DNA from 2 places in the Aliivibrio sp. 1S128 genome. Region 2 is predicted to be linked to the other one. Evidence: predicted binding sites of a transcription regulator. Region 2 holds the regulator's gene; the other holds the start of a gene.
The links. Region 2 encodes MetJ, which represses methionine synthesis genes. Its sites were predicted from a motif close to TTAGACNTNTANANGTCTAA; they were not measured.
Positions count from the first base shown of each region.

Region 1: the regulator MetJ is predicted to act here: its motif matches at 3,370-3,389, upstream of metA (homoserine O-succinyltransferase).

Region 1 is NZ_MAJV01000003.1:2,732-15,212, forward strand. Features, by position in the region: gene cadC (lysine decarboxylation/transport transcriptional activator CadC) at 1-836, opposite strand, end outside; gene A6E03_RS01840 (YeeE/YedE family protein) at 1,448-1,870, opposite strand; gene A6E03_RS01845 (YeeE/YedE family protein) at 1,883-2,302, opposite strand; gene A6E03_RS01850 (hypothetical protein) at 2,670-3,116, opposite strand; gene metA (homoserine O-succinyltransferase) at 3,425-4,363, shown strand; gene A6E03_RS01860 (anaerobic C4-dicarboxylate transporter) at 4,618-5,946, shown strand; gene A6E03_RS01865 (NupC/NupG family nucleoside CNT transporter) at 6,045-7,259, opposite strand; gene A6E03_RS01870 (DUF2301 domain-containing membrane protein) at 7,690-8,250, shown strand; gene A6E03_RS01875 (ABC transporter permease) at 8,384-10,036, shown strand; gene A6E03_RS01880 (ATP-binding cassette domain-containing protein) at 10,043-10,690, shown strand; gene A6E03_RS01885 (CDP-alcohol phosphatidyltransferase family protein) at 10,683-11,318, shown strand; gene rpoS (RNA polymerase sigma factor RpoS) at 11,400-12,365, opposite strand; gene A6E03_RS01895 (peptidoglycan DD-metalloendopeptidase family protein) at 12,421-12,481, opposite strand, start outside.
Region 2 is NZ_MAJV01000003.1:257,626-270,106, reverse strand. Features, by position in the region: gene A6E03_RS03065 (MalM family protein) at 1-602, opposite strand, end outside; gene A6E03_RS03060 (carbohydrate porin) at 675-2,012, opposite strand; gene A6E03_RS03055 (alpha-amylase family glycosyl hydrolase) at 2,409-4,430, opposite strand; gene metJ (met regulon transcriptional regulator MetJ) at 4,549-4,869, opposite strand; gene A6E03_RS03045 (O-succinylhomoserine (thiol)-lyase) at 5,123-6,289, shown strand; gene A6E03_RS03040 (bifunctional aspartate kinase/homoserine dehydrogenase II) at 6,289-8,706, shown strand; gene leuO (transcriptional regulator LeuO) at 9,039-10,013, shown strand; gene A6E03_RS03030 (long-chain fatty acid--CoA ligase) at 10,260-12,098, shown strand.

The DNA of each region.
Region 1 (12,481 bases), 250 kb from region 2:
ACATTCACTACTTTTCCCGGTAATATCCCCGTAGTAAATACCGTTTTATCTAATTGAACACGATAATTGCCAACACTGGCTATATCTGCCATTAATTTTTGGCTGATCCCATCAGCTAAAAACGCAGTATCATCTTTTTGATTTCGACTTTCATGGTAGCTAAATTGAATTAGATCGATATCAATAGCCTTTGTAATACGTGTCGCCGATTCTTGATACGTTGTCGATATAATGACAGTAATAATAATGCACACAAGAAAGGCATCAAAAGCGAGTAATTTCCAACGATGGAAAGAATTAAAACTAGAACCTTGCTTACTTTTCTCTTTTTCGACGTCTTTAGATATCGTCGTCATAGCTCGAGTAAGTGGGCCTGAAGGAAAAGAAAGATCAGGGTACTTTTCCTCTTCTTCTCTTTCTAGCGCTTTATTTTGAAAATCTGATTGAGAAGTAGGAGCTCCCGTTGAAAACGTAGTACAATCGCTAGCTTTCCAAAACTCTGTATCTTCAAAATTAATCAGTTTTGTTTCCGCGACTAACTTATAACCACGCTTTGGTACGGTCACAAGATACCTTGCGTTATCTAATCGACCGTCTCTTAAGATCTTACGTAACTCAAAAATAGACTGGGTGACGACTTGATCTGTTACAAATGCCCCATCCCAAACCTGATTAATGAGCTCATCTCGACAAAAAACTTCACCTGAATGCTGAGCCAGAAAACGTAATAGATTAACTAAACGTGGCTCAACAGAGACTTCCCTATCTTGGCGATATAATTTATTTTCTTCAATGACAAGAGTCCAGTCATTAATTTGAAAACATAATCCAACCATAAGATACTCATTAGTGTTAAATCGTTATTAATATAAATAGCCTACACATCTCAAAAGATAAAGATTCACGATTAATTAAAATACTATTTATGAAAGAGAGGGGGATTATAAATAAACTATTTATTCGAGGATATGTTATTACCATATCAAAAATGGAATCTTAGGATCCATCAAGATTCGCCCTATAAACACCATTCAGAAAATAAGTTAATAGGCTGATATATAAGGCTTTAATAAAAAACACAGATAAATCAAATAACATAAGAACATCATTTTTCTCATTAATATCCTTATCTTTAATATTAATGAAACTTACTAATTATTAACGCAACATAAATAGAATGTAAACAGATCAACTTTTATCAACTTATAACCTTGAATAATGTATGGATAATAAAGATAAATAAACCTAAAAACACAACTAATATATCCATCATTAAGAATTTCACTATTAAACATAGCTTGTGACGTTATTCAAGAAAAGCATGAACGCCAAATCTATACTTACTAACTAAAAGTCACAAGCATAAAAAAGGCGCTCACTTTAGCTGTGAACGCCTTATTTCAATGTCTTTTAGGGTGAGAGATATAATGGAAAGCTATTTTATTTTCTATTGGCTCATTTTATGAGTAATTCCTAAGCCTGCAATCATAGCAATAAAGAAAACAATGACATCCATATTACCTAAAGCAAGACTAGACACAACAGGTCCTGGGCATACACCAGCAATACCCCAGCCTAATCCAAAAATAGCAGCACCCGTAACTAATCGCTTATCTATTGTAGTATTGGTTGATAAGCAAAATTCTTCTGCGTTCACAGGTTTTGATTTAGGCTTTATCAAGAGGAAATAAGCAGGCATAAAGACAAGTAACGCTCCTCCCATCACAAACATTAAGCTTGGATCCCACTGCCCTACGATGTCTAAAAAACCAATGACTTTTTGGGGATCTGCCATACCAGATATCACCATACCAAGACCAAACAACACACCAGAAATAAGAGCAACTAAACGAAACAATACATTATTCATACCTTACTCCTATTAAAGTAAATGAAGACGAACAAAAACGGTAATCGCAGCAGCAGCCATAAATATACATGTGGCAACTATTGAGCGAACTGAAAGACGCCCAATACCACAAATACCATGACCACTTGTGCAACCATTACCTAAGCGTGTGCCTATCCCGACGAGTAATCCTGCGATAATAAGCATTCCTGTCGTCGTTGAATATTCACTAGGAACCTCTGCGCCTAAAAAGTGCACACCTGCGATACCACCACTTATCATGCCAAGCACGAATAGCCATCGCCACGCGTAATCACGTTTTTTCGGTGTCATTAATCCCGTAAGTACACCACTAATACCCGCAATTTTACCATTGAATAAAAGTAGTAAAGTAGCAGATACACCTAACAGCATTCCGCCAAATAGAGAGTCCCATGGAATAGTCATCATTATTACTCATTAGTTTGTTTTTTGAACATATTGATAAGAATACGTACGAACGGTATATTAGTCAATACTTATTTAGCAAAATCAAATTTAACAAGATGAATATTAGATAAGGCTAATTTAAAGTGCTGTAGTCAAAACTAATGAACAAAAAAAGAACTCTTTTTCACTGTGGGTAAGGTAAATAACAAATGATTAAGATTGTAATGGTCGGTTGGTGATGTTGCAGGAAGTGTTTCCGTAGGGGCGAGAGGTCGCTATGAATCGAGTATTTAATGCTGAGATTATTTCCTATAATAACGAGTCAATTAGGGCTTGCTTACCAATTTTGATTATTAGTAAGAAGCCCTTTTAAACATTAATTAATTTTTAATTATTTAGCTGGTGCAAAATCTTCTGCAGCTTGACGATGAGCGGTATAAATTGCTTCGCCATTACTCTCTGCATCAAAAATAACGGTTACATCTGGAGAGAATAAAAGTACGTCGCCTACTTCAGCAACATATTTATTGCCATCTACATCACGTACTACAATCTTACCTTTAGTAATTACTTTGTATTCTACTGAATCATAGAAATATTCAAATTCAACACCTGGAGACATTGTAAAATGCCCCATAGTTAATGAGTTTGTATTGTTAGTTACAGCCACTTCTGCCATATCACTTTTCAGACCTGATACATTTAGTAATTGGCTAAGATCATTTAATTTAAAGCTGCCAGATTTAATAAGAGTAATGCCTGATTTTTCTGTTAATGTTGTCATTTCTATAATTCTCATCGAGGAATACGTTACCTTTTCAATCAACAGGTTGTTGATATATATAGATAATACCTTATTGGTATGCCATTGATTCTAACTATATTCTGAAGGCTAACAAGATAGCTGAAACGTAAAACATTTTTACATAAATATTGGCAATACGATTTAATGGCTAGGAATTAATACAAAAAGTCGAGCAAATAGCCCAGATTGGCTTTTCAATTACCTATTAAATAATAAAGTGAATAAATATCGAAAGGGTATATAGGATCCCTTTCTACTATCGACACACTATTCATAATAAGGTAGCTTAGGTGTATAGACGTATAGAACGCTACAAATAAGAAATAACTTAAGGATAAGTTGTGCCAATAAAAATACCAGACCAACTCCCAGCAGCCGAAGTATTACGTGAAGAAAACATTTTCATCATGCAAGAATCTCGCGCCACCACGCAAGCCATTCGTCCTCTTAAAGTGATCATTTTAAATTTGATGCCAAAGAAGATTGAAACCGAAACACAATTTTTACGCTTACTATCAAATAGCCCATTACAAGTGGATGTTGAGCTATTACGTATAGATAATCGCACCAGTAAAAATACGCCAACTGAGCATTTAGATACCTTTTATCGCCAATTTGAAGGTATTAAAAACCGAAATTTTGATGGACTGATCATTACGGGGGCTCCACTGGGATTAGTGCAGTTTGAAGATGTCATTTATTGGGATCACCTACAAACCATCATGACGTGGGCAAAAGACCATGTTACTTCTAGCTTATATGTCTGTTGGGCTGCTCAAGCAGGGCTAAAACTGCTTTATGATTTACCCAAACGCACCCGTAAAGAGAAATTATCAGGGGTATATAAGCATGATAATCTTGACCAACACCACCCTATTTTACGTGGTTTTGATGATGAATTTTTAGCACCTCATTCTCGTTACGCTGATTTTTCTGCAGATTACCTGAATGAACACACTGATCTGGATATTCTAGCAACATCTGAACAAGCTGGTGTATACCTTGCTTCAACCAAAGATAAGCGAAATGTGTTTGTCACAGGCCACCCAGAGTATGATTCATTCACTCTGCATCATGAGTACGTTCGTGATTTAGGTGAAGGCATGGAACCAACAATACCACTCAATTACTACCCTGGTGACAACCCTGAGATCCCACCCAAAGCAACATGGCGTAGCCATGGTCATTTGTTGTTTTCTAATTGGTTAAATTACTGTGTTTACCAACAAACACCATACGACTTGGACCATTTTTCAGAGCAAAACTTTACCCGAGATTAATATTTATTAGGTGTTAATCATCTGATTAACACCTATTCCCAGCATATAATAACCAGAAAATTCTGATAGATAGCGCCCATTTTTTTGTTTTTTTATAAAAAATGACCTTTCATTTAATTCAGATCAACATATCCTCTATTTATAAAACCAACAACAAACCAAATGAGAACTTGCTCAATAAAACCCTATGAAATATAAGGTATTAATGCCTGTAGTTGATTTTAATTATAAATTGCATTTATGCAGGTGGCTCTATGTTGTATTTTGAATTTCTCTTTTTGTTACTCGTGCTTTATATCGGTTCCCGATTTGGTGGAATAGGTCTAGGGGTAGTCTCTGGGATTGGCTTAGTTATTGAAGTATTTATCTTCAAAATGCCGCCAACCTCACCACCAGTCACCGTAATGTTAATCATTTTAGCTGTAGTCACTTGTGCTTCGATATTAGAAGCGGCTGGCGGCCTAAAATATATGTTACAAGTGGCAGAGCGGATCTTAAGAAAGAATCCTAAACGCGTCACTATCATTGCGCCTTTTGTTACTTATGCAATGACATTCTTACTAGGTACAGGCCATGCCGTGTATTCTATTATGCCAATCATTGGTGATGTTGCTTTAAAAAATGGCATTCGTCCTGAGCGCCCAATGGCGGCGGCATCTGTTGCTTCTCAAATTGCGATTACTGCCTCACCTCTTTCAGCCGCGGTGGTTTATTATCTAGCACAATTAGTCGATATAGATGCTTCAATTACCTTAATGTCTATCTTGATGGTAACCGTGCCTTCTACGTTATTTGGTACGCTAATGCTCGCTCTTTACAGCTTACGTCGTGGTAAAGAATTAGATGATGATGAAGAATACCAAGCTCGTTTAAAAGATCCTGTTTGGCGTGAAAAAATCTTAAATACAACATCAACCTCTCTAGATGAACAACTGCCAACTAAAGCGCGCAATGCGGTACTGATCTTTTTGGGTGCGATTGTATCTATCGTTATCATCGCTATGTGGCCTGAAGTTAGAACGATTACAGAGGGCGGTGCACCAATCAAAATGTCCGTCGTAATTCAGATGATGATGCTGGCGTTTGGTGGTGTGATTCTATTAGCAACAAAAACAGATCCTCGCGATGTACCTAATGGTGTGGTATTCAAATCAGGAATGGTTGCGGCGATTGCAATCTTTGGTATCGCTTGGATGTCTGATACTTACTTCCAATATGCTATGCCTCAATTTAGAGCTGGCATCGTAGATATGGTTACGCTTCACCCATGGACATTTGCTTTAGCATTATTCATTGTATCTGTCGTGGTTAACTCTCAAGCAGCAACGGCTCGTATGATGCTACCTGTTGGTCTTGCTCTAGGTTTAGAGCCTGCATTAGTGATAGGTTTAATGCCTGCTGTTTATGGGTACTTCTTTATTCCAAACTACCCATCAGACATTGCAACGGTTAACTTTGATAGCTCAGGTACAACAAAGATTGGTAAATACTACTTTAACCATTCATTTATGTCCGTTGGCTTAATTGGTGTCATTTCTGCGTGTATGCTTGGTTACGTCTTAGGTCAAATTGTCATTGGCTAACGTGGGAATTAAACACAATTAATAAATGATAGATAACAAAAAGCCCGTGTGCACTGTTAATAAAAACAAGCATCACGGGCTTTTTATATTTAATTATCTTACAGTGATAAACTAAAGAACAGACCCGCTAAACACGCACTCATTAAGTTTGCTAACGTACCACCTAGTACCGCTTTAAAACCCATATTTGCCACTTCTGCACGACGCTCTGGTGCCATAATACCAATTGAACCGAGTTGAACCGCAATAGAACTCACGTTCGCAAAACCACACAATGCAAAAGTAATAATAACTTGGCTGTATGCTGACAATTGATCTTTATGCTGAACAAAATCAATAAACGCAACAAACTCGTTCAATACCACTTTTTGACCAATATAAGAACCAGCCATTACCATTTCAGATTTTGGAATACCGATAATCCAAGCAACTGGTGCAAATAAGTAACCAAAAACAGTTTGTAATGTCACGCCAGCAAAACCAAACCATTCAGCAACCATTTCTAGACCACTGTTTAGCATAGCTATCACACTCACAAACGCGATCAACATTGTACCTACCGCTACTGCGATTTTCATACCGTTCATTGCGCCGCTTGCTAACGCATCAATCACGTTACTTTGTTCACTTTTATCAATGGCTAATTCATGTTGATCAACCGGAGTTTCTTGTTCAGGAACTAAGATCTTAGCCATCAATAAACTGCCAGGTGCTGCCATAAAACTTGCTGCAATTAAGTATTTTAATTCAACACCTAGACCAGCATAACCACCAAGAACACTACCAGCTACCGATGCCATACCACCGACCATTACAGCAAAGAGTTCTGAACGTGTCATTTGAGGTAAGAATGGACGAATTAGTAGAGGAGATTCACCTTGAGATAAAAAGATATTACCCGTCGCAACTAATGACTCAACTTTACTAGTACCTAGGAATTTTTGGATTGCACCGCCCAATACAGCAATGACTTTTTGCATGATACCTAAATAATATAAAGCGGAGATTAACGCACTGAAGAAGATGATGATTGGTAGGACACGAATTGCGAAGATAAAACCAGTTGAAGCTAAATCACCGAATAGAAAGGCAATGCCTTCATCCGCAAAACCCAATAAACTCGATACCCCGCTACTTAGCGATGCCAACGCCATTTGTCCCCAAGGAAAATAAAGAACAAGAGCCGCGAAAGAAAGTTGTAAAAAAAGGGCTCTAAGGACGGTTTTCCAATTGATAGCTGAACGCTTCTCTGAAAATACCCACGCGCAAAAAATAAGCGCGCACATGCCTATAAGGCTAAATAAAATGGTCATAATAATGCCTATTTAATAAATTGAGGTAAATATGAAGAAACGAAAGGACTCGCCATAGTAGATGACGATAGAGGTATAAAATAGTTACTCCAAGAAGACGGAATAACATTAGATAAAAAGATGTTCATTTGGGTTCCTTTACAAGCTGTTTAACAGTAGCTGGTCCGAGTCCTTGGGGTCATTCACTGTTCCATGTGACGGCTTGTATTGGGGGAAGGAGTATACATCTCGCAGATTTAAAATCATCTTTTATGTGATGAAAATTACTATTTTTACTTATTAGAAAAACATTCACAGCAAATAATTACAAATACGAAAAGTAAACCTTGATGAATAGGATAAAATTAAACATTTTCAACGAAATTCACACAATAAACATTCACTGAGCATGCTAAAGTTAATAATGAAATCTCTACATTAGGTCCTTAACATGGCAAATACAGAACATGTCGAGACATTAGACTCTCTAGATAAAGTCAGTGTCATTACTTACCGTTTAGGTATTACATTATTTTCTTTTTCACTCTTTTTATGCAGCCTTACTATCGCTAACGATATGTCACTGATCTTAATTGATGGATCATTAAAAGAATTTGCCTTTATTACTCTTGCGATCTCTTCCGCTATGAGCGCAGCTAACTTACATGTTTATGATAAAAAAATAAGAATCGTCATTACTTGGTCAGCTTGGATTGGCCTAGTTCTATTAAGTTTACTCATTGGTAGCCATTTAGTTTGGATTGCTATTGGCTTTCTTTTTGTTACGTTTTCAGGAATAGCATTAAAAGAATCATTTTGTTTCAAGGTGTTAGGTTTGAAATTTATTCCATTTCTGTTATGTGCTGCTACCTTCATGCTTGCTATGGAAAAATGGGTTATCTCATTAATTTGTTTGACCATCGCTGGCGTTATTTTTCTTTTTTTAGCTATTCAGAAATGGAAAATGCCACTTCATTTTGATATTGGTAATAAATCCAATTATCAACATTAACGCCACAGATAAAAATGAACTATTTAGTTTACTTTTAGTCTTATTCAATACATCATCAATACGATATGGGACAATCCTATAATCCTAGTCGAATCGTTTATTTATTTTTACTTAAGGCATGAATAACAAGACAATGATATTCCCTCTTTTTTATATTTTCCTTGTTATTGTATGCATCCTTCCTATTCTGCCCGGAATAGTTGGCGTACTTAGCGCCTCTTTCAGCTATATGCCTCCTATTGGTTTACATAATCTGTCTCTAGAGGGCTACGTTTCTGTTTTTGAATGGAGCGGAGTTTGGCACTCTCTATTTTTAACCCTAAGTAGCGCTTTTATCAGTACTCTTATTACCGCTTTACTTACTTTTATTATTTTACAAAGTACGTGGAAACTTCCTGTTTGGAAAAAAATAGAATTTTTACTCTCCCCGTTACTTGCTATGCCTCATGTCGCTTTCGCTATTGGTTTTGCTTTTTTATTTTCTCCTACAGGGATGCTTGCCAGACTGCTTAATCCTATTGGTAACGTTAATTTTCCAATTATTATTAATGATTCAATCAATATCGGTTTGATTTTAATGCTCATTATTAAAGAAGTGCCTTTTCTTCTTTTAATGAGCATTCCTATTATGCAACAACTCAATATAGATAAAACAACAAAGGTAGCCGCTAGTCTAGGCTATCAGCGCCATCAAATATGGTGGAAATGTGTGTTCCCACAATGGCTAAAAAAGGCACGTTTTCCTTTATTGGCTATCATTGCTTATAGCGTATCAGTGGTTGATGTCAGCTTAATTATTGGCTCAACCAACCCACCAACCTTTGCTGTTTTAGTATGGCAATGGTTTACCGATCCTGACATTCAATTACAACCAAGAGCGGGGGCAGGGGCAATAATTCTTCTGTTTCTATGTTTATTACTTATTGGACTGCACCGCTTATTAGAATGGGCAATAACAACACACTGTCGCCACTGGCAAATATCTGGTCGAATGGGGTTTCGCTTACCTGGCTTATCTTTTTTCGTCACGATTGCTGGCATAATTATTTTATCATTACCCATCATGGTGCTATGGAGTTTTGCCCAACGGTGGCGTTTCCCCGATCTATTGCCAAGCGTTTTTACTCTTCGTTTTTGGGATAATGAGTGGACAAGCTTACTGCCCGTCATAATGGACAGCGTTATTATCGCCACAGTGTCAGCGACTATCGCGCTTGCCTTTTCATTACTTGGGCATGAATTTAAAATCAAACATCGCTGGCATATCCCCCCGCTATTAATTGCCGTTCCAATGTTAGTGCCTCAACTCTCTTTATTATTTGGTTTGCAAGTAAGTGCTCTTTACTTTTCAAGTGAGTCATATTGGTTTTGGGTTCTTTGGGCGCACGTATTTTTTTCATTCCCTTATATTTTTCTTGCTTTAGATGGGCCATGGCGCAGTTTTGATCAACGTCTGATTCAAACAGGATTAAGCCTTGGTAAATCTCCATGGCACTGTTGGATAAAAATAAAACTTCCTTTGTTGCTTCCCGCTATTTTATACGCATGGGCAATAGGCATCAGCGTGAGTTTGGCTCAATACCTACCAACACAAATGCTTGGTGCAGGCAGAGTTATCACATTAACGACAGAAGCGGTTGCCCTCTCTAGTGGTTTCGACCGTCGAATTACAGCCCTGTATGGATTATGGCAAGCGCTGTTACCGTTCATCTTCTTTAGCTTGGCTATCTTCATCGGACGATTCTACTCTCATCGTTCTCATTTAAATCTAAAACAAGGAATGTGACAGGTAATGAGCCTATCAATAAAAAATCTCAGCATTCTCACTAATCATGGCGTTCCTTTATTAACGGATTACTCTTTCTCTATCGATAAAGGAGAAGTGCTTAGTGTTATGGGCCCAAGCGGTTGTGGTAAATCTACATTATTAAACGTCATTGCTGGACATTTAAGTTGTGATTTTAGTTATTCAGGTGAGATTACGGTTAATGGAAAGCGAGTTAATAAAACCCCTTCTCACGAACGAAAAGTAGGGATATTATTTCAAGAAGATCTTCTGTTTCCTCATTTATGTATTTGGGAAAACCTTGCATTTGCTTTACCCAATAAAGTCAAAGGCATACAAAGAAAAAAAGAAGCAATGCAAGCACTTAAAAACGTTCAATTAGAACAATTATCTGATGCATTCCCAAACCAACTCTCAGGTGGGCAACGAGCAAGAATAAGCTTAGTTAGAATGCTATTAGCAAAACCCGATGTTGCCTTGCTAGATGAGCCTTTCAGTAAATTAGATAAAGCATTACGTATCCAATTTCGAGACTGGGTATTTGAGCAATTGGCGGAAGCGGACATCCCTACATTATTAGTAACTCATGACAGTGACGATATTCCAAAAGAGAGCCAACAATTCTTTTGGCCAATGGAGATAAATCATGCTTGATAAATTCAGTATTCAAGTTATTCGAAAACCGTTATCCATCTCAGCTTCCGGATTGCATAAGCTGGGCGTTACCGCAAACCAAACAACATTATTTGGTTTTATTTTAGGCTGCTTAGCTTTTCCTGCATTATTACTTCAAGAATATAATATTGCGCTGATCTTTATTTTATTAAACCGAATTTGTGATGGTTTAGATGGCGCTTTAGCTCGGATTACTGGAATTACTGATTCAGGGGGATTTCTAGATATCAGCTTAGATTTTCTTTTTTACTCCCTAATTCCATTTGGATTTGTTTTAGCAAACCCAGAGCAAAATGCGATTGCTGGCGCTCTAATTATTTTCTCTTTTATTGGAACAGGCAGTAGTTTCTTAGCTTTTGCTATCATGGCGGGGAAAAGAAACATTGATAACCCCGTGTATAAAAACAAATCTCTTTATTACATGAGTGGCTTAACTGAAGGTACTGAGACCATTGGCTGCTTTATTTTATTCTGTTTATTTCCAGAGCATTTTACTTTAATTGCTTACATTTATTCAGCACTATGTTGGATTACAACGTTTAATCGAATTTGGTCAGGATTTCATACATTAAAAGAAAATGAAAAACAGGATGAATACCAACTCTAATAAAAAAGAAAAAGCCCCAGTAATTCACTTACTGGGGCTTTTATTCTTTTATTAAACTGAGTTATAGCTATAAATTAGCGATTAATACTCTTCAACAGCAAACAGAGTTTCCATATTCAAACCTTGTTGGGTCATGATCTCTCTTAAACGTCGTAACCCCTCAACTTGAATTTGTCTCACACGCTCACGAGTCAACCCTATTTCTTTACCTACCTGTTCTAACGTTGCCGTTTCATATCCTAATAAACCAAAACGACGAGCAACAACTTCTTTTTGCTTAGGGTTTAGTTGACCAAGCCAACCAACCAAAGAAGCATTAATATCATTTTTTTGTGTTTCAGATTCAGGATCACTATTTTTAGTATCAGGTAAAATATCTAATAACGCTTTATCTGATTCACCAGCAACCATCGAATCTACAGAAGCAACTCTTTCATTTAAACGCAGCATACGACTTACGTCACTGACTGGTTTATCTAGTTTCTCTGCAATTTCTTCAGGTGTCGGTTCATGATCAAGCTTTTGTGAAAGCTCACGAGCGGCACGTAAATAAACATTAAGTTCTTTTACGACATGAATAGGCAAACGTATAGTTCGAGTTTGATTCATAATGGCACGTTCAATGGTTTGACGTATCCACCAGGTTGCATAAGTAGAAAAGCGGAAGCCTCTCTCTGGATCAAATTTTTCAACTGCTCGGATTAAACCAAGGTTGCCCTCTTCAACTAAATCTAATAAAGCAAGGCCACGGTGATTATAACGACGAGCTATTTTTACTACTAATCGAAGGTTACTTTCAATCATTCGAGAACGAGCTGCCATATCACCTTTTAGGGCAAGTCGACTAAAGTAAACTTCTTCTTCTGCTGTTAAGAGTGGCGAAAATCCAATTTCACCTAAGTAAAGTTGAGTTGCATCCATTACTTTCTGCGAACTGCTAACCTCAAGACGTTCAGATTCCGTTTCTTGAATTTTGGTTAGCTCAGCATCATCAACTACGTCTAAATCAAATTCTTCATTTTTAGTTACTGCATTGCTTTTACTCATAGCGCCTCCCCATGGCGAGCCAGCAAGACATTACAACTCAGCTATGTCATCCCTGTTATGGCAAATATCGTTGTGGATTTACCGATTTCCCTCTAAAACGGATCTCAAAATGCAAA
Region 2 (12,481 bases):
ACTGATAGTTTTAGTTTTCCAAAGCGCTTATAGGTATAAGTAGGATCGGTCACCATTGGCATTGCTTCACCTAGCTCTTCAGCTCTTATCCTTGCTGGGTGCTTTATTTTTATTGATTGGCCTAAATAAGCCTCTGATGAATAAATAATAAAATAAGGTGTTTTCGAAGCATCAAGGTCAAAATTTAATTGAAATTGAGTACGAGTAAAAGCATCAGACGTTTTAATATCAAATTGATCTAAACTTGTCGTACTAACAATATTGAATTGGTCATCAAGAGCAATTAGTTTCGGAGCAACTACCGAATCGTTGATCATTAAACTAGAAAGACGTAATTGCACTTTTCCTGAACGTTCTGATAATTTAAAAGCATTAAAATAACTATTTCCATCAGAGAAATGACCAATAGGAGAATCAGTATCTAATTGAAAATCGATCTCTTCAGTACTGTTAAGTTGTATCCACGGGAATTGAGTAAAGTCACTGCAACACACTTCTGAAGAGGCTATAGGAACGATTGGTTCTTGAATGGCTTTAGTTGAAGAACATGCGGTTAAAGAAAGCCCGACAAGTAAGCTAAGTAATAATTTTTTGGTGTTCATCAAGGCTCTCCATGATTTCGATAAATAAACGCAAAAAGGCAGCCGATGTGGCTGCCTTTAATTTTAAAGTAATTAGAACCAGATTTCAGTGTGAACACCGATAATTGTTTCAGACTTACCATCTTTAATGCCAATTTGTTTAGCACTTGCTTCATCGTCAGCAGTAATGTAGCTCACATATGGTTTGATTTGTGGACGACCAAAGTAATCAGCGTTAACAGTAAATGCGGCAGCTAATTCAACGTTAATAATATCACTCTTCAGATCATCACCAGTGCGTCCCCAGTAACCTTCAGCACCTTCTTCGTGAGCATAAGACCCAGTCGCTTCTAAGCGTAGATTATCATTTACTTTGTATGATGGACGCGCTGCAACAATGTAGCGTTTCAGATCTTTAGCACCAAATAACTCATCCAATGCAGCAAAGTATGTTACTTCAGAACCCATTTGCCAGTTTTCAGAGATGTTAACTACACCACCAGAAGTGAAGAAAATTGATTCAGCATTGTCATCACCACCTGACCAGCTACCAAAGTTTACACCACGGTTTTGAGCTGCGCCTTTACCGTAAGCGATAGCGGTTTGTGACCAACCATCTAAGCCGTAGTAGCTAGAGTTTAATGTGATAGAAGCACCGATACCATCATCGTCAGTTACGTTAGCTTGAGTAATGTATTTGAAATCAAAATCTAAGCTACCAAACCCAACATCAACACCGTAATAGTATAAGTCATGAGATGTTAGTGTTTGTCGCCCGTCTGCTCCTGGACCGTTATTAATATCACCATCTGTATCAGCTGCAACAATAGCAAAACCTGCTGTGTTACCAGCGATCTTAGTTTGGATACCAGCACCAACACCTGATGATTGTTTCCAGAACTCACCAGATAGAGCACTTGCAGAACGGTTTAGATAACGTTGACCACCCCAGATAGAAGTGTCCTCGCCTAAGTATGATAGCCCGCCAATCTCAACAAAAGTTTCTTTGATTTCAAATTGTGCTGTTGTGTTGTCTTTTTGGCTACCTGGAGATGAATAAGCGTAAGAGTTACCATTGCCGTATTCAGAACGAACAACAAAGTCAGACCAAACACCATTTGCATGCTCGGTGTGTTTTTTGATTACGAATTCAACTTGGTTAGTACTTTTTCCGTGAGTACCTGCTGTTTTGTAATCTGGTTTACCAAATTCAGTATCTACTGTTTCGCCATCAACCATACGGAAGTTCATCGACGCGTAACCGTGTACTTCCCAACCATCTGCAATTACATCAGTACCATTAACTTTTTCAACTTTAGGTGCGGCTTCATCACCAGAGATAACATCTAATGCAACTTCTGTTTCAGCGAATGCTGCACCTGAAAGTAATGCGGTAGAAACAGCGGCAGCAAGCAAAGTGTATTTATTCATTTTCATCTTAAAATCCTATTTCCTTTTTAAAGGATATTTTGATTTGAAAATGTTTACTCAACTAAGGCAGTGTAGGGAAGTAAAGTAAACATCGTCGTCGTTATTGAACGAGATATAGATTAAAAATAAATCACGATGTTTAACTCCTCCTTCGTTTATGAAAGAGAGGGCGTAGGCTTAGGGATGAGGGGATTAAACAACAGGTCTTCTGTTGATAATAATCACACTTGGTAGGAGGGATTGGATTTATTTATGAGAGAAGAGTCACGTAGGAAGATATTTTGAAATCGGAAATAATGCGGAAATAGAGAAAAGAAAGAAAATGGGAAATAATCAGAAATGTGATCTAGCTAATGATAGACCTCATTAGCTAGAGTTAGTTCAGTTTTTATTCGCTTATTTACATTTAGAAACCATCATTGATTTCGGTTTTCCTTGGGGAGTAAACTCTAAACTCCAAACATAATCCCCCCCTTCTGGGAGGTATATTGCCGTATCTTGTCCATAACCGCCGTTAATTAATGCATTGTTTTGTCCTAACTTAGGAGATAAACCATCGGCAGTGTATTGCGAGGACCAGTCTTTAGTTGCGTATTGCATTTTATAAGGCCCACGTTTCTCATTGATAACTATTTGATAAATATTGTTGCCCTTATATTGGTAAGCACGTTGTGCTTTATGGCCCCAACGAGAATCAGAGAAATCACCCACGAGATATAAAGTCTCTTTTATTGGGGCGTTAGTATCAGCTACCGTCGGGTTATCACACTGAGCCATAAAACCATTGCCATACAACGCTATTTCTTTTTCTGCTTTTTTAGGTCCTACTGAGTTTGGTTCTTCTATCTTTAAAAAGCGGCTTTCAAAGTTAGATAGAGGAATTGTATATACACCTTCGTTAGGGCTAAATATTTGGCCTGTTAATAAATCGACTAAATTACCTTTTGACGCTATCTGTTCAGCTTCAAGGGAAAGCGTTTGGCTTTGTTCTTGAGTGCTAACCATAAATATAATTGCATTATTCTCTGTTTGTTTATGGTCTATATATACCGCTTTATTTGCAATAATATTGGTTCTAACGCCTTCCGATAATGCTGGGTTTTCAATACGTAAAGTCATTAACTCTGAGACGTAGTTTTTTAAGTTAAGTTGGTCAGGTGTTAGTGTTGCAGTAAGGTCATCTATTTTGGCGGATGAGCGAGCGATATGATCATCACATAACCCTTTAATGGCACAAGTGTCTTTATTTTCTTTGTTAGAGAAACCATCAATTTGATCGCCAATTTCATCTCCGTAATAAAGAGTGATAGGGCCGGTATAAGCAGCTTGAAAGGAAAGAGCAGCTTTATGACGTAACCAATAATTACTCTCACTTGGCTCGGCAATATCACCACGTTGTAATAAATCACCAAAGCGAACGACATCATGGTTTCCTAGCATTAGATTTGGAGTGGCGTGTGAAGGGTAGAGTTCATGCATTTGCATTCCCTCATTAAGCCATTCGCCCCCTTTATTTCCCACGCTACTTTCATTGACTGCAAAGGTTTCAGTCACTCGGAAACGCAAAGGAAAATCGAATGCAGAGCATAATGCTGGGTTCCCTTCTTCTCCATAACCTGTTTCTGTAATGTAGTTTTCGTTATTCCAGATCTCTGCCACCATGTAACCGAGAGGGTTAACTTGTTCACCTTTATTATTCGTATACGTTGTGTTTTTTGATGCGTTATCAACGGATTTTCTGATGTTTACCCACGATTCTGTAGGGACTTGGTAAGCTTGATCTAATCGCCAGCCATCGATTTTTAATTCAGAAATCCAATAAGCTGCGACTTCAGAATAAAAATCTTCACTGGCAGGGTAATCAACAGGATTATTGCTACCACTAGGAAGCAAGCCTGATGGTGATGGCTTAATTAACCCTTCTTTATGATGTCCAAATACGCCATCAAATAAGACATAGATCCCGCGTTTATGAGCTTCTTCTACTAATTCTTTAGCCTTTTCCAATGTGCCAAAACGAGGATCAATTTTGAAGAAATCAGTTGCGAAATAGCCGGTTGCATCCAGCTTATCAGCCCAATGGTCTTGGCCTTCAATTGGTGCGGATTCAAAAATAGGCGTCATCCAAATGGCGTTCATACCTAATGATTGAATGTAATCTAATGAATCAATGATCCCTTGTAGATCACCATTATGATGACTCGGGCCGTAACCTGTGCCATGACCAATGCTGTTATCACCATCAACAAAGCTTTCCACCATGATTTGGTAGATGCGTAAATGATTACTTTCTTCCATCATTTGTGGATTGCATTGATAGGTAGAGGTTATTTGTGTTGTTTCTGAGGTTGAGCTACATGCGCTCAATATAGAAGTAATAGCGAGTGCTATTGCTGCTTTTGCTATCTTATTTTTCACAGTAAGTCCTTTATAATTATAAGTAGGGCACTGTGATTATTTAATAAGCAAATAGAAATGTAATCCTCCTAATTTGTTTAAAAGAAGGAGGAGACAGCAGGAGGAGATAAAGAGTTACTTATTCTTCATCAAATGCTTCGAATTCAATGCCCATAGCGGTCATTAAGGCTTTCGCTTCTGTTGGAATATCATCGGGACGGTCTTTACGTAGATCTTCATCTGTTGGTAAAGGTTGCCCTGTATAAGCATGAAGAAATGCTTCACACAACAATTCACTGTTTGTTGCGTGACGTAGGTTACTTACTTGACGACGAGTTCGCTCATCAGTAAGTATTTGAAGTACCTTCGTTGGAATTGACACGGTAATTTTTTTTACCTGTTCACTTTTTTTACCATGCTCGGCATAAGGACTTAAATAGTCACCATTCCAATCAGCCATTGCTCACCTTCGTTCTGAATTATTGTTGTTTAAAATACGATGGCTTAATTCTAGCGATATTTACGGCTATAAGCAAAGATATATAGACGTCTAGAAGTATTGACGTCTCATTTTGTGATGGTAGAGTAGAAGAATATAACTTATGGATTAGATTATATCAGTCATCTGAGATAGAAGAGTAGAAAATTACTGCTTTATATCTCATTAAATTGATTGGTATCAGACTACTGCTTAGCAGTTTGGAAGGGAAATGATGAGCGAGAGAAAACCTGCAACTATTGCCGTTCGTACTGGCATTGAAACTGATTCACAACATAATGCGGTTGTGCCACCTATCTACTTATCTACCAATTACAGCTTTCCTGAATTTGGTGATGTTCCTAAGTATGATTATGCTCGCTCAGGAAACCCGACCCGAACCCAACTTGAAACTACCTTGTCTGATTTAGAGTGTGGTGCGGGGGCGATTGTTACAAACTGCGGCACGGCGGCTCTTAATCTTATGGTGTCTGCGTTACTTGGTCCTGATGATCTTATTGTTGCGCCTCATGATTGTTATGGTGGAACGTACAGACTGTTTAATAGTCGTGCCAATAAAGGTGACTTCAATACTTTGTTTGTTGACCAATCAAATGAAGATGCTCTGGATGCGGCATTAGCTAAAAAGCCTAAACTTATCTTATTAGAAACACCATCGAACCCATTAGTTCGTGTGGTAGATATTGCGAATATTTGTCAAAAAGCCGCAAAAGTCGGTGCATTAGTTGCCGTAGATAACACCTTTCTTTCTCCTGTATTACAGCAGCCTTTAACTCTTGGTGCTGATTTTGTTCTTCATTCTACAACTAAGTACATTAACGGACATTCTGATGTCGTTGGTGGCGTGTTAATTGCTAAAACCCAAGAGCATGCGGACGATTTTGCATGGTGGGGCAACTGTATTGGCGCCACAGGAACTGCATTTGATAGTTATTTAACATTGCGTGGTATTCGTACGCTTAGTGCTCGTATGCGAGTGCATGAAGAGAATGCAATCGAAGTATTGAAATGTCTTCAAGAGCAAGAATTAGTCGGTACAATTTATCATCCAAGTTTGCCTGAGCACCCTGGTCATGAAATAGCAAAACGCCAACAAACTGGTTTTGGTGCGATGTTAAGTTTTGAATTAAATGGTTCATTAGAGCAATTGAAGGTATTTGTCAGAGCGTTGAAATATTTTTCTCTAGCAGAATCTCTTGGTGGTGTAGAAAGTTTAATTGCTCACCCTGGCACCATGACTCATCGAGCTATGTCGGATGAAGCACAAGCTGAAGCGGGTTTAGTTCCAACACTATTACGTATCTCTGTTGGGTTAGAAGACAGTCGTGATCTTATCGCGGATCTGAAACAAGCCTTCGTTATTGCTGCAGAGGTGAAGTAATGACAGGATTAGTACCACGTCAGTTACATAAGTTTGGTGGCAGTAGCCTTGCCGATCCAGAATGCTATCGTCGTGTCGCGACTATTTTAAAAGAATACTCAAGTGAGCATGATCTGGTTGTCGTGTCTGCTGCGGGCAATACGACAAACCGAATTTTAGAATGGTTCGATGGTTTATTAAAAGATGGCCGATTAGCACATGAAATCTTGGAATCTTTACGTAAGTACCAACAAGAGCTGATTTCAGAATTACTTAGCGCTGAAAATGCGGAACCACTACTTGAGCTACTGCATAAAGAGCTGATTGCTATTGGCCAATTGCACGCGCCACTAACTGAGGTCCAACAAGCGGATATTCTTGGTCATGGAGAAGTATGGTCATCTCGATTACTTTCTGCCTATTTAAATCAAATTGATTTGCAAGCGATACCTTTAGATTCACGTTCTTTTTTAAGAGCAGAGCGAGGCTGTCAACCTGAGGTTGATCGCGCATTATCATGGCCATTATTTAAAGATCAAATAGCGTTGCACCCCCATGGACGAATCGTGATTACTGGATTTATGGCTCGCGACCAAAAAGGAGAAACCGTTCTGCTTGGTCGTAATGGCTCTGACTATTCAGCGACCATGATAGGGGCATTGGCTGAAGTCTCTCGCGTTACTATTTGGAGTGATGTCGCTGGAGTATTTAGTGCCGATCCTCGTAAAGTGGAAGATGCTTGTTTACTGCCTCTACTGCGTTTAGATGAAGCGAGTGAGTTGGCTCGATTAGCGGCTCCTGTATTACACAGCAGAACGTTACAACCCGTTGCGCAAAGTGCATTGGATTTGAGTTTGCGTTGTAGTTATCAACCTGAATCTGGTTCTACTCGTATTGAGCGAGTATTAGCTTCTGGTCGTGGTGCAAAAATCGTCACTTCATTAGAAGATGTGTATTTAATCCAATTAGGTTTTGGTCGTGGGCAAGATTTTGAACGAGCAAAACAAGAAGTCCTTTCTTTACTTACTCGTTCTCAGTTACAGCCTCTAGCATTGGAAGTACAAGATGATCAATATACGCTTTTATTGGCGTATACCTCTGAAGTCGTTAATGAATCATTAGATGTGCTACAAAACTCGGCGGTACATGCTGAAATTAAATTAAAGGAAGGCTACTCAATGGTTGCAGCCGTTGGGGCTGGCGTGACAAGTAATGCCATTCATAGTCATGGTTTTTATCATCAATTAAAGAATCGCCCATTAGAGTTTGTATGTGAATCAGAATCAGGATTAAGCTTGGTTGCGATTTTGCGTAAAGTGGATACAACGTCAATTATTAAAGCGATGCATACACACCTATTTCAAGCGCAAAAAAGAGTAGGCTTAGTCTTATGTGGTCATGGAAATATAGGATCTCAGTGGTTATCGCTTTTTACTCAACAAAAGCGCCATCTTGAAAAACGTCACGGAATGCAATTTTCGTTAATTGGTGTTATCGATCGCCATCGTAATTGGTTTGATTTCGATGGCTTAGATAGCGGCTCAATTGTTGAAAAGTTTGATGATGAAGCGGTTCCTTATGACAATTTTGATTGGATCGAAAAAATTGGTGCAATTCAAGGGTACGATGATGTTGTTGTTTTAGATGTAACGGCAAGTCCAGAGTTATCACAGCAATACAGTAAAATTGCGGAGCAAGGGATACATTTGATCTCTGCAAATAAAGTGGCTGGCTCTGCACCAAGCGATGAATACCAAGCCGTGATTGATGCGTTTACAAAAACAGGTCGTCATTGGTTATATAATGCGACCGTCGGAGCGGGACTCCCTATTAACCACACAGTAAGGGATTTACGTGAAAGTGGTGATGAGATAATAGCTTTATCTGGTATTTTTTCAGGGACATTATCTTGGTTGTTCCAACAATATAATGGTGATGTTCCGTTTACTGAGCTAGTTGATCTCGCTTGGCAACAAGGCCTAACTGAACCAGATCCTAGAAATGATTTAGATGGTTCTGATGTCATGAGAAAATTGGTGATCTTAGCGCGTGAAGCTGGATTGAAAATCGAACCAACTCAAGTAAAAGTAGAATCTCTCGTTCCTGTTGAATTGAAAGATGTCAGTTTGGATGATTTTTTAGCGAAAGGTGAGCTGATCAATAACGCCTTATTTGAGCGTTTAGAAAAAGCCCAAAGAGAGCAGAAAGTATTGCGCTATGTTGCTCGTTTAAATAAAGATGGCAGTGCAACAGTAAGTATCGAAGCTCTTTCTGATCATCATGCATTAGCTAACTTATTACCTTGCGATAATATCTTTGCGATTGAAAGTAAATGGTATAAAGATAATCCATTAGTTATTCGTGGCCCGGGGGCAGGAAGGGAAGTAACTGCTGGTGCAATTCAATCTGATTTAAATCGAATAGCTGCTCTTTTTTAACCTAGTTAATGTTCACTAATATTGATTGGCCATGCAGGTTTGCATGGCTTTTTTGTTGATTTTGTAGGAAAAAACGGAATTGGGGTAAGTTTAGATTATTTTATGTTTTTTCTTAATTGACTGATTTATAGATAATATTTAATTACTCATGTTAATTAAGCATAAATTAAAATTAAAATTCTTTTAGTGCTATGGATTTTAAAAATATATTCAGTGATGATAATTGAGTAGTGGCTAATATATACAGGGTCAATATCTCGACATAACAATAAGACCTGTAGTCATTCTCTGTTATTTAATTTGAATTAAACTGCCGATTGAGAGAGTCATCCATGAGTACAGAACCTACCCAAGAATCAACATCAATAACAAGTTCAGAACAAGTATTACGTAGTGTCGATTTAAATTTATTGACGGTGTTTGATGCTGTAATGCAAGAGCAAAATATTACTCGAGCAGCGCAAAATTTAGGTATGTCACAACCTGCGGTTAGTAATGCGGTATCTCGATTAAAGATAATGTTTAATGATGAATTATTTATTCGTCATGGCCGTGGAATTCAACCAACTCAACGAGCTCGTCAATTGTTTGCACCAATGCGCCAAGCATTACAATTAGTTAAAAATGAACTGCCTAGTTCTACGTTTGTTCCTGAAAGCTCAGCAAGACAATTTAAGCTATCAATTTGCAGCCCATCAGACATGCGCTTTGCCCCACGTATTTTGAGAGATATTCAACAAAAAGCACCTCATATTAGTTTAAAGCTATCAGGTGAATATGATCTAGATATCGCTCAAAAATTACGATATCAAGAAGTAGACTTTGTGATTGATTACGTGCGTTTTGATGAACCTGGCTACATGAGCACTGAACTATTTACGGATGAATTAGTTGTTGTTGCTTCAGTTAATCACCCGCGTATTCAAGGCGGGATTACGAAAGAACAATTAGCAAACGAAAAACACGCGGTTCCTGCTCGTGTTGAAAATACAAAAGGATTTGCTGATCATCTTTATATGGATTCTCTGTATGAACAGGCCTATAAAGGCGCAAGCATCAGTAATGTTCTGTATGTTGTATCTCAATCAGATTTAATAACAGTAGCGCCTAAATGGTTAGTGAGCTCAATGCAGAATCGCGAACAATTGATGATATTACCGCTGCCAATCGAATCAAAAAGCATTCGTGGCTACTTAAGCTGGCATGATTCATACCAAAAAGACAAAGGTCATATTTGGATGAGAGATCAATTAATGCTTATCTGTGGTGAGGAAGTCGTTGCTTCAAGCAAAGGAATGATGTTTTAAACCATGTTTTCATACTAAAAAACGAGATTAAGGCAGCCTATAAATGGCTGCCTTTTTTGTTGGTATACATACGATATAAACAGAATGTAGAGTTTAAATAATTATTTTGTTAATAGAGTTATCTTGAAATGAGTTTCACACAACAATACTTACATTTTATACAGAGAAACAGTTGCCTTTTTTATTACCACTTGTACAATTTGTGCAGATTATAGCTTACACCTGTAAGCCTAAAGGTGATACGAGATGACTATTCAAAACCTACATATTGTAAAAGAGATCCGCCAGCACATTGCAACTAGAGCAAATGACACTGCATTACGTGAACGTAAATGTGGTGCTTGGAGTGATACTCAGTGCTCAGCATGGAGTGATATTACTTGGGGTGAGTTTGGCCAACAAATGGATACTCTATCTTTGGCATTATTAGCTCATGGATTGAAAATACAAGAGAAAGTAGGGATCTTTGCCAATAACATGCCTCGTTGGACGGTTGCTGATTTTGCAACTATGCAATTACGTTCAGTCCCTGTTCCAATTTATCCGACGAATACACCAACACAAGCGGCCTATGTCATTAATGATGCTAATATCCGTATATTATTTGTAGGTGAACAAGCGCAATATAATTCGGCTATTGTAATTTTTGAACAATGTCCACAATTGACTCATATTGTAGCGTTAAGTGATGATATTGATTTAAATGATCATGAAGCGGGTGTTTCATGGAATGACTTCGTATCAACAGCAAGTGAATTACATCAAGAAGAATTAACTCACCGTCTTGATACGGCTGAGATGGATGATTTACTTACGTTGATCTACACCTCTGGCACAACAGGGGAGCCAAAAGGGGTAATGCTAGATTACACTAATATTGGCTCTCAGTTAGCTGGGCATAACACAAACTTAGCGTTAACTGAGCAAGATGTATCGTTATGTTTTCTACCTCTCTCTCATGTATTTGAGCGTGCTTGGACTTTTTATGTTTTATACAAAGGTGCTGTAAACTGTTATTTACCAAATACAAACCTAATTAAAGAAGCGCTAACAGAAGTGAAACCAACGGTAATGTGTGCGGTTCCTCGTTTCTATGAGAAAATATTTTCAACAGTACATGAAAAAGTATCTCGTGCTCCTGCTCATCGTAAGGTGATGTTTACTTGGGCGGTAAACATGGGAGCAAAAATGTCGGTGTGTAAACAAGAAGGTCGAGAACCATCATGGGCTCTAAAGCAAGCTTATAAGGTGGCAGATAAATTAGTTCTCTCTAAATTACGCATGATCCTAGGTGGGAATATTAATTTCATGCCTTGTGGAGGCGCTAAATTAGATGCAACCATTGGTCGTTTTTTCCATGCTCTTGGCGTTAATGTTAAATTGGGCTATGGCATGACAGAGACCACTGCCACTATTTCATGTTGGGAAGATGGTAAGTTTCATCCAGACTCTATTGGTACATTAATGCCTGGCGCTGAAGTTAAAATTGGTGAAAAGAATGAAATCCTAGTTCGTGGCCCAATGGTTATGAAAGGGTATTATAATAAACCAGAAGAAACCGCTCTAAACTTTACAGAAGATGGCTTCTTAAAAACGGGTGATGCTGGTGAGTTTGATAAGGAAGGTAATTTATATATTACTGACCGAATTAAAGAGCTTATGAAAACGTCAGGTGGTAAATATATAGCACCGCAAGTGATTGAAGGTGCTATCGGTAAAGATCACTTTATCGAACAAATTGCAGTTATTGCGGACACTCGTAAATTTGTTTCAGCATTGATTGTCCCTTGTTACGATGCATTAGAAGAATACGCTAAAGAGTTAAATATTGCTTATCATGACCGTATGGATTTAGTTAAGCACAGTGAAATTGTTGAGATGCTAGAAAAACGAGTGGCAAATCTACAAAAAGAACTGGCTCGTTTTGAGCAAGTGAAAAAATTCACGCTATTATCTAAATCATTCTCGATGGATAAAGGTGAATTAACACCAACTCAAAAGTTGCGTCGCAAAGTGATCAGTGAACGTTACCAAAACGAAATTGATGAGATGTATAGCGAAAAGCAAGAGAAAAAAGATAAGTAAATTTTCTTTTAGTTAGAGCGTATAAACCAGTCTATTTAGACTGGTTTTTTTATGCCTATAAAAAATGAGATCATTAGCTACCTTAATATGGTGGTGTTATTTTTTATTATCTCTTTTTATTTTGAATTTATTGGTTTTTAGCACTGAATTTGTTTGCTTTCAATAGTCTTAATAACTGAACTTTACCTTTTAAGTGAAGCTATATTCTAACCTGTCAAATACCCTCTAGACCAAAGTGCTGCGAAAAGGTTAAAGTTGTTTCGTAATGTTGATTTTTGTTATCGTAAATCACCATTTACATAGGATCTTAATCTAATTAATTTCGGTTTAGGCTAAAAATAAGCCCTAACTATGTAAATCACTAATAATCGGTAATTCATGTC